2 linked regions of the Pelosinus fermentans DSM 17108 genome follow. The protein of the gene in region 2 interacts with the protein of the main gene of each other region in a pairwise test. Links are inferred from orthologs where the notes say so. Each region holds a gene or a part of one and is shown on either strand. Other genes may lie near its edges.

Region 1 (4,055 bases), 1.6 Mb from region 2 along the record:
GCATCAGCTCTAAAAGCGAGCAACATACTGCGGCTTCCAATGCCATGGTAAGGAATTATTTGTGTACGTGATAGCCATTTTTCATCAGTACACTGGGATAAGTTCACCAACCACATTTCTGGTACATTTTCTTGTAAAAAAGTTACCACATCCTCACTTAAAATTGACGCTATAACATATTGACTAACTAAAACCACTGGTTTATGGCCTATTGTAGTATATAAACTGTTACCTGTATCAAGCATGGCTGTTAACTCAACCACCTGCCCATTATATTCAATTTTCACTTGATATAGACTTTGCTGCCGAGTTGTACTCGATAACATACGCCGTATGATAGTAACAATCAAAATAGATCCTAAACAACTTCCCCATAATACATTTTCCCAGGATAAAGTTGTAAGAATTCTGATCAGCGTATGAGAATAATGATTCACTTGCCAGAAATAAACCCATCCAACAATAGAACCACCTAAAATAAAGGATACAACATAAAAAGATGCTAACAATAAAAATGATCTGCGTTTAGATGTATAGCCAAACGCTATATAAATCAGCAGGCATGACATTACTAATTTAGCGATAGCGGTATGACAGAACTCCATACTAGGCAGCATACCGATTAAGACGTAGCAACCCCCTACTGCAGCTGCTAATACTATCCGCCAAAATTTATATGTAGCCCCTACCGTCCAAGCCGTTAACATTAGAATCATACTATTCATCATTATATTAATAATAAAAAGCACATCAGCATAGATATACATCAATAACCTTCCTATCATCATAAACGTAACAGCAATATACATTTTAATAATAATCTATTGTTTCATTGCATAAGTTATTCTTATTATAACAAGGTGATCTTTATTTTTTTGTAGAAATATGGTTTTTTCTTCCAACTTATTTGTTGCATCAATTGCTGCTTATTTTTTTAATCCTAAACAAAAAAGCATACAAAATTTAATTTTGCATGCTTTTTTTATTACATTATTCATTTATATTCTCGCATTAACATAAGAGAAGAGGTTAATATTAACGTCTCATCCATGTTGGTATATCTAAATCACGTACTTTAAAAGGTTCTATCGTTGTACTCTCCAATTTTCCTTTTACTACACTAAGAGGCTTACCGTCAAACCCTGTAGCAATTACAGTTACACGAACTTCATCCTGAAAATTTTCATCAATGACTGCGCCAAAAATAATATTTGCTTCAGGATCAACTGCATCAGAAATAATCGCAGCAGCCTCATTTACCTCTAGTAAACCTAAACTCGGCCCTCCTGTAATATTCAAAAGAACTCCCCTGGCGCCTTCAATCGAAGTTTCTAGCAAAGGACTCTTTATTGCCGCTTCAGCTGCAGCTACTGCTCGATTATCGCCTGAACCATATCCAATCCCCATTAGGGCTGAACCCGTATCAGTCATAATGGTCTTCACATCTGCAAAATCCAAATTAATAAGCCCTGGTACAGCAATTAGATCCGAAATCCCTTGTACCCCTTGTCGTAATACATCATCAGCAATGCGAAAAGCATCGATCATAGAAGTACGCTTATCAGCGACTTGCAATAAGCGATCATTCGGTATGGTAATCAGAGTATCTACTTTTTCTTTCAACTTTGCGGTTCCACTTTCAGCTTGCGCCTGACGTCTCCGACCTTCAAAAGAAAAGGGTTTCGTGACAACACCAACCGTTAATGCCCCTACCTCTTTAGCACACTCAGCAACAACAGGAGCTGCACCAGTACCCGTACCGCCTCCCATTCCTGCAGTTACAAAAACCATATCAGCACCACGCAATGCCTTTATAATTTCTTCACGACTTTCTTGAGCAGCTTTTTCACCAATGTCCGGATTGGCACCTGCTCCAAGTCCTTTGGTAAGTTTTTCGCCAATTTGTATTCGATAAGCTGCCTGAGAATGCATTAATGCTTGTGCATCTGTATTTACTGTTATAAATTCTACGCCATGTAGACCAGCAGCAATCATCCGATTTACAGCATTATTTCCACCACCGCCAACACCAATTACTTTAATTGCAGCAAATTGATCTAAATCCATATCTAATTCAAGCATGGAATTTCCCCCTTATAGTCACAAGATTTAGTTTTTTAAAAAATTTCTACACTTACTCATCAATGACCGCCAAGGATTACTCTCTAGAATAACTTGGGGTTTTGGCAAATTCTTTCCTGCATATTTTAATATCCCATAACAAGCTGCATTTTCAGGAGAACGATATTCTAAAGGCAGTTCTTGATGAATGACAACTTGAACCGGTATACCAAAGGTTGCTTCTATGCTCTGAACAAAACCAGACATAGCCCCACAACCACCAGTAAGAAAAATCTTTTCAATTTTATTTTCTGCCAAAAATATTTTACTATGCTCATGCATTAAATAAACAAGTTCACAGATACGACTCTCAACAATTTTATATAAAAAGTCATAAGAAACATGCTTGTCTGTAGTACCATACGCGTTACAATCTAAAATGATCTCCTGCCCCTGTAGTTGTTTATTTAGCTTTGCATAATATTTCTTAATCTCCTCAGCATGTTCCCAGGAAATAGCTAATCCTCGCATAATATCACTTGTAATATAATTTCCACCTAGAGGTAACGCTGTAGTGAAATCGATATGCCCCTCTTGGTACAAGATTAACTCTGTACTCCCCGCTCCTATATCTATCACTAAAAAGTTTTTAGCAGGCACTGGAATTATAGCTTCTGTAACAGCAACAGCATTAGCAATTACACTAACAACATGTATACCTAACGTTTCAATTTCTCTGACCAGATCATTGAGTGTCATTTTAGGTATACTTACAACATGAGCCTCCACTTCTAAGTGAGAACCTTTTTCCTGTAGTGGCAATCCATTTTTTCTTTGTTTATCAACAAAAATCTTCTGTGGCAATACATGTAACACTTCATGATCATCAGGAATAGCAACCAATGCTGCAGCTCGATACACACGATTCACGTCATCTATTGTAATGCTACTTGGAGCTGAAGGAGCAATGCTGCCAATACTATTTACTGCATTAAGTTCCATACCGCCAATGCCGATATAAGCATCCTTAACAGAAAGATCAGTAGCCATTACTGCACAGTCAACAGCTTGTTCAATAGACTTAACCAATAGATTACAATTGGAAATTACACCTTTTGCAAAGCCATTTGTTGTCATTTGGCCGCTACCAGCGATTGTTACATGTCCATCTAGACCAATTTTTCCAACAAATATTTTAATATTACTTGTACCGATATCAATTCCTAAGATATTTTTGCTATCCATGGCTAACCTCGTTTGAAGTATTCTACACCATACTCCTATTTCAACATAAATACTAAATTTCCTTTTTTTATTGTAATAAAGAGACAATTATCCTACTAATATTTTTTAAAAGTCTCATTATAGCAAATTAGCACCTTGATTATCCTTTTATATTTAAAAAAGACTTGGCGTAGGCCAAGTCTTCAGAAGCTCTAACGATTCTAACTCCTTATTATTTCCTTAAAAAATAGCGTCGAATGATTGCTAAGTTCTGGAATATCCGTAAACCAAAAGCTAATAGTGCAACATAATATAAATCAATACCCAAACCTTCACCAATGTACACTAATCCAGCAGCCATTAATGCATTTGTAAAAAAACCTGTAATAAATACAGTATTATCAAATTTTTCTTCCGCTCCAGCCCGTAATCCGCCAAATACAGAGTCCAAAGAAGCTAATAAAGCAACTGACATGAATTTTGCATATTCAACAGGTATAGTAAGAGGGAAAAAAACACCTAAACTAATACCAATAATAAGTCCAACCAATGGTAAAGCCACTATTTACCACCATCCTTTATTGGCTTGGCATATTCAAAGCGAAATGCGCCTTTATATGCAGGAACATCTACTACATCTTGTTTTTTCAGACTGACTTGAATCCCCCAAAATTGCAATGTCTCTATTACTCCGCCTCTCATCTTAAGGGAATTTTCTAAGGTTTGCGGTTCACCAATCACCAATATTTCATATGGTGGCGAATAGCGTG
Region 2 (6,072 bases):
ACACTTACAGAAATTATTATAGTAGTCGGAGTATTATAACGAATTCCATAAGGCAAAGAAGCAGCCAGCGCAACAGTCCCTACAGGTGCTGTTACCTCTTGTTCACGTCCAACATAAAATATATGTAAATCATCATATTTAACATTAGGTCCCACTTGATCCCGAATCGCATTGATTCCTTTATCAATCAATGTTTGCGCACTTATAACCTGCGAATCGCCAATCACAGTCACACGATCAGGAATGCTCCACATAACACTTGCTAAATCGATACCCGCTGCTGCTAATCGCATAGTAATGATTTCTTTGGTTAATACAAAACTGCTGCCCGGGGCAGGTGCATCACCAATTTTTAGCTGACGCAGTTCTTGATTGATTTTTTCATCATCCCCGCTGATCTTAGCGACTTGCCCAAGGCTGATGGCTGCACCATTCACTCTAACCTGCTCATCAATGACAACCCGGGTGCCCTCAGCAAAAGCTGAAGTGATCAATACGCAAATTTGGAATAAGATAAGCAGACATACCTTCTTACTCATTACTTTCACCTAACGTTTCAAGTTAGCAGCTTGTTCAAGCATTTCATCAGATGTCGTAATGGCTTTGGAATTGATTTCATAAGCTCTTTGCGCTACAATCATATTCACCATCTCATCCACAATCTGAACATTAGACATTTCTAAATATTTTTGTATAACGGTGCCTGTTCCATCTATTCCAGGATCACTGGCAACCGGAGTACCTGAAGCTGCAGTTTCCTTTAGTAAATTATGACCAACACTATCTAAACCTGCCGGATTTACAAATTTGACCAATTGCAGCTGTCCTAATTCCTGCGCCTCAGTTTCACCTGCTAGTATGACTGATACGCGGCCATCAGATGATACAGCAAGATTGGAGGAATTTTCAGGAATGGTAATGGCAGGCTCCAGAGGGTACCCTTCTGAAGTAACAATTCGTCCCTGATCGTCTCGTTTAAACGCACCATCACGAGTGTAATTAATCGTACCATCAGACATAGTAATTTGAAAGAAACCATCCCCTTCAATCGCCATATCCAATTCGTTTCCTGTTGATTGAAAACTACCTTCTGTATAAATTTTTTGAGTAGCTACCTGACGAACACCACTGCCTAATTGAATCCCTGTAGGCAGCATTGTATCTGCACCAGTGGCCGTTCCTGACTGTCGCATAGTCTGATACATTAGATCCTCAAAATCTGTACGGCTTTTTTTGAATCCTGTCGTATTGACATTTGCCAAATTATTGGAAACCACATCAATGTTCGCCTGTTGGGCAACCATTCCTGACGCAGCAGTCCATAATGATCTCATCATAGTCTAAAAATCCTCCCTAATCACATGAAATATATTGCTAAAAAACCTTACCCGCTATCAAACTTAATTCCTAAAACATTAAACGTTAATTCCACATATGTATACTAAATTATAACAGCAGGATCTTAACTAATCCTACTTATAATATCGCCACAATAGAGCAAAATCTTAAATAAAAAATAAAGTTTTATAGTTTTGCGATATCATTGGCAGCCTTTCCCAATAAATCATCATGAGAACGTACTACTTTAGCATTTATTTCATAGGAACGATAATTAGTAATCAAATTCACCATTTCTCCAACAACATTCACGTTAGACATTTCTAAAGCTCCTTGTATTACACTACCAGCTGCCGGCTGTACTTGTGCACCTTGGGCTGCAGCAAATAGACTCGACCCTTCCTTGGAAAGCTGTTTTTCATCGGCAAATTCTTCCATTCTTAGCTGTCCTACTACCTCATTATCAACTATCACACGTCCATTTCCGTCAACCGACATTTTGTTGCCATCGATCACAATCGGACCATTTTCGCCTAACACCTGATATCCGTCACTTGTAACTAATTGGTTTCGTATGCTTTTTGCAAACGTGCCGTTGCGTGTATATCGCAAGCCCTGAGGAGTTTGCACTGCAAAAAAACCTCTTCCTTCAATTGCTAAGTCAAAGGCATTCCCCGTCGTTCTTATGGAGCCGCCAGTATAGGTCGTTGCCACTTCATCCACTATAACTCCCGTCCCCATACGGCCAATAGCAGGGGCCTCATCACCATCATTAACACGAGTAATTAAAATGTTAGCAAAATCTTTAGTAACAGCTACATCCTTTTTAAATCCAGCAGTATTCGCATTTGCTAAATTATTGGAGGTAACATCAATACGTTCTGCCTCTGCCAGCATACCAGAAGCAGCTGTATATAAACCGCGAATCATGTAATCACTCCTTTTTCCTTCTCAAAAATTTTACGGACATCCCTTGACTAGGCGATACTGCCTCTTTTTAATGTTGTCAGACTATCTTCTAGAGAACCTAAAGAATCCAAGGCTTTTCCTGTACCTAATGCCACGCAGGAAAGGGGATCTTCTGCTAAATAGGTAGGAATACCAGTCTCTTGCTGAATCAGCTTGTCCAAACCATAAAGCATCGAACCACCGCCAGTCATGACAATGCCCCGATCCATAATGTCTGATGACAATTCAGGAGGAGTGATTTCCAGTACCGTTTTCACCCGTTGAACAATCAAGGACACAGACTCATTTAATGCTTCAAAGGTTTCAGCTGATGTAATGCGTAACGTTTTCGGCAAGCCAGAAACTAAATCCCGCCCGCGAATTTCCATACTTTCATTACGACCCGAGACCAATGCTGTGCCAATCGTCACTTTGATCTGTTCCGCAGTACGCTCACCAATCATCACGTTATATTCGCGTTTCACATAACGCACTAAAGCCTCATCGAACTTATCTCCGCCAACCCTTAGTGATTCACTCACTACAATACCGCCCAAACTTAATACTGCTACATCCGTCGTACCCCCGCCAATATCAACCACCATAGAACCAAATGGTTCTGAAATATCCAATCCTGCACCAAGAGCTGCAGCTAAGGGTTCTTCAATCAAATAAGTCTTTTTAGCACCAGCCTGCACTGCAGCCTCTAAGACTGCCCGTTTTTCAACTGTTGTGACACCGGAAGGTATGCAAACCATGATACGAGGTTTAAAAAAGAAGTTCTTGGGAACCACTTTGCTGATAAAATGACGCAGCATGGTTTCCGTTGTATCATAATCTGCAATAACGCCCTCTCGCAGTGGCCGAATAGCAATAATGTTGCCGGGAGTTCGTCCAAGCATTCGTCGTGCCTCTTCTCCTACGGCCAATACTGTATTGGAATCACGATCGATCGCCACTACTGATGGCTCCCGCAATACAATCCCTTTACCTTTTATGTACACCAAAACGTTGGCAGTCCCTAGATCTACACCAATGTCCATTGACATTCCAAACATGAATAATCCCCTCTCCTACTCCTACTTGTCCATTCTTTAGTTTTTATTTAAACCACAAAGACTACGAAACTACAGCCATTGCCTTTGTGGTTAATTAACGCCTTAAAAAATAGTTTCACTTGCTTCCATTCTACATGAATAAAAAAAATCCTTTATTTTTTGCTATTTTCTCCCGCTTCCTTATATTTTTTTCGCGTGGCTTCTCCACCGCGGATATGACGTTCCGCCTTATTTTGTTCTAATATCACCCTTACACGGTTTGCCATTTTTTTATTCACGAGCGGCAATCTTTCTATCATATCCTTATGCACCGTACTTTTACTTACCCCAAACACTATGGCTGATTGCCGCACCGTATGCTTGCTCTCCAAAATGTGCTGACAAATGTCCAATACCCTTTTACGGATATAATCCTTCATAACCTTTCTGCCCCCTCACCCTTGCTTTGCTAACATATATATATGCGGACAAAATAAAAAAAAGCACTACTGTGCTTTTTAAAGGCTACTTTTTTATTAGCTTGTTATTTACGAACTGATCTAGAAAGTGGCATCCTATTACGCGCATAAGAATCAGTCTTTGTTTATTATCAGTAAAGGATCTGCATAGTCATCATTTTCTTTGATTGCTAAATGTAGATGATCATACGGTTCGGCATCACAGCTGCCCATTTTTCCTATTTCTTGTCCTGCCTGAATAAAGTCTCCTTTCTCAACGGCAGCCTTCAAAAGAGATCCATAGTACACTTGATAATCCTTATGTTTTACCACTACGGTTAATCCGCTATTTGCATCCTGGTATATTTCAGTTACCTGCCCATTCTGTATGGCCGATACGCTCTGCCCCTTATGTCCCATTACATCAATTCCTGTATGATAACGCCAATCGTTATACAATGGATGTAAATACCAGCCGAACTTTACTTTTATCTCACCTTTTACTCCTAGAAAGCGCCCTGAATCCTCTGCAGAAGGCTGGACTTTTGCCACTGGCGCAGATGCCGAAGCTGCTTCTTGAGGTAAAGCTGCTTTCTCGTCTACGATCAATACCCCAGCAGGAGCAGAAACTTGTTCTTCCTGATCCTGCTGGGGTATGACAACAATATTCTGCTCTTTCTTATGTATCGTTATAAACACAGATGCTACTAGTACACTTGCCAGCATTAACAAACATGCACCAGTATACAGGCTTTTAAAGGGGATCTGCTCTCGATAAAAACGTCGTCTGTATAAACTTGTATTTATTTTTTTTAAATGCAGCGTGATAAAAGCTAAGGCAGGAATTTTTAATTTTGACATACTATCACCTCATACTCAGTATGTCCGATAAAAAATGTTTTTAAACAGTCTTCTATTTAGTAGGCGTTTATATTCTTAAGAGCCACGCCAGTATAGTATTTCGTAATAATCTGCCGATAATCCATGCCTTCTTTCGCCATGCCATTGGCTCCATATTGGCACAAACCCACACCATGCCCATAACCGATTGTATTGACAACGATCTTATTATCTTTTAGCTCTACATTAAAATTATTAGAGCGCAAATCCAGCTTTTCCCTCACCTCTGCTCCAGACAATACTTTGCTGCCAATGCGAATTTGACCAACTCGCCCAGACTCCGTGGTATTCAAAATAGCCATAGCTCCACTGCTATTATTTTGCATGGCAGCTACGACTTGCGTTTCTGGGCCTAATAGTTGTTCCACCTGCGCAAAAGAAAATTCTTTTTTATCATAATATCGGGGAGATTTTTGATCCCATGTACAGGGTATACTTTGCAAGTAAGGATAGTCAAACCCCCATACTTCTTTTGCACTTGCTGTCCTTTCCCCACTGGTTGAATGATATACTGCCTGAATGAATTCCCCATTATAAGTAGCAACTTCACCACTTGTTTCCTCAACTGCCTTGCTAATTTTGTTCCAGAATTTTGTATAGTTACTCCCCCATCGTTTCTTTAGCGTCTCTTCATTTGCCCATGCCTGACTTTGCTTGTAATCGGTACTCACATCAGCGCCAGGCTGTTCTGCCAGACCGCTGCCCCCAAAGGCTGTCATATTCTTCACAGCATACGTCCGCGCTGCCACTGCCTGGGCTTTCAAAGCTTCCAGTTCAAATTCAGCAGGCATTTCTGCCGCTACTACACCTTTTAAATAGTCTTCTAACTTCATTTCAACAATTTTCTGCTGTTCATGAAAATAAACTTTGATGATGATATGATCGCCTTTTGCCATTTTAGCACTCCCACCCTGCCTTGGCTCTCCATGAAAACCGCCTATCACTAGAATCGGAATAACAATCACCAACACCAGCACCAACAAAACCGTCCATGCTAGTACCTTCTTCACACATGCCCCTCCTCTTGCTCTACATAAGTACTACATCCTATGCCAAGCCTGGGGTAAGTATGACTGGGAACCAAATCATTAACGCATCCTTCCGAACAAAAAGAATAAACATTTTGAACCGCGAAGGTCACGAAGAATTGCAAAGGACGCGAAGGAACATTATAGATGTAGTCTTCGTGTTCTTCGTAATTTTCGCGTCTTCGCGATTCAATTATTTTTTTTGTCATTGCGAACAGAGTGAAGCAATCTCTCTAACAAGGAGGGGATTGCTTCGCTATGCTCGCAATGACAAATTTACGTACCCTAAAAAAACTGGCGAGATTCATATCCCGCCAGTTTCAAATTTATTTATTATTTTTTAGACTGCACTGTACAAACACG

The links.
Region 1: the proteins of mreB (region 2) and ftsZ interact in binary tests that used the Escherichia coli proteins (3 or more experiments, as listed by UniProt). The link is inferred for Pelosinus fermentans DSM 17108 from one-to-one orthologs.

What each region holds. Positions count from the first base shown.
Region 1 is NZ_AKVN02000001.1:2,338,605-2,342,659, reverse strand. What follows is about bases 60-2,837. They hold ftsZ (cell division protein FtsZ), read right to left. Parts: upstream 2,083-2,837; coding sequence 1,036-2,082; downstream 60-1,035. Other genes in these bases: ftsA (cell division protein FtsA), read right to left, coding at 2,110-2,837; spoIIGA (sigma-E processing peptidase SpoIIGA), read right to left, coding at 60-767. Also shown: more of spoIIGA, read right to left, coding at 1-59; more of ftsA, read right to left, coding at 2,838-3,306; FR7_RS10625 (small basic family protein), read right to left, coding at 3,518-3,847; FR7_RS10620 (DUF881 domain-containing protein), read right to left, coding at 3,847-4,055. UniProt on the Escherichia coli protein: Essential cell division protein that forms a contractile ring structure (Z ring) at the future cell division site. The regulation of the ring assembly controls the timing and the location of cell division.
Region 2 is NZ_AKVN02000001.1:784,137-790,208, reverse strand. What follows is about bases 1,331-4,216. They hold mreB (rod shape-determining protein), read right to left. Parts: upstream 3,345-4,216; coding sequence 2,316-3,344; downstream 1,331-2,315. Other genes in these bases: FR7_RS03565 (M23 family metallopeptidase), read right to left, coding at 3,917-4,216; spoIIID (sporulation transcriptional regulator SpoIIID), read right to left, coding at 3,497-3,763; flgF (flagellar basal-body rod protein FlgF), read right to left, coding at 1,525-2,268; flgG (flagellar basal-body rod protein FlgG), read right to left, coding at 1,331-1,337. In the rest of the region: flagellar basal body P-ring formation chaperone FlgA, read right to left, coding at 1-539; more of flgG, read right to left, coding at 549-1,330; more of FR7_RS03565, read right to left, coding at 4,217-4,642; spoIID (stage II sporulation protein D), read right to left, coding at 4,699-5,691; murA (UDP-N-acetylglucosamine 1-carboxyvinyltransferase), read right to left, coding at 6,043-6,072. UniProt on the Escherichia coli protein: Forms membrane-associated dynamic filaments that are essential for cell shape determination. Acts by regulating cell wall synthesis and cell elongation, and thus cell shape.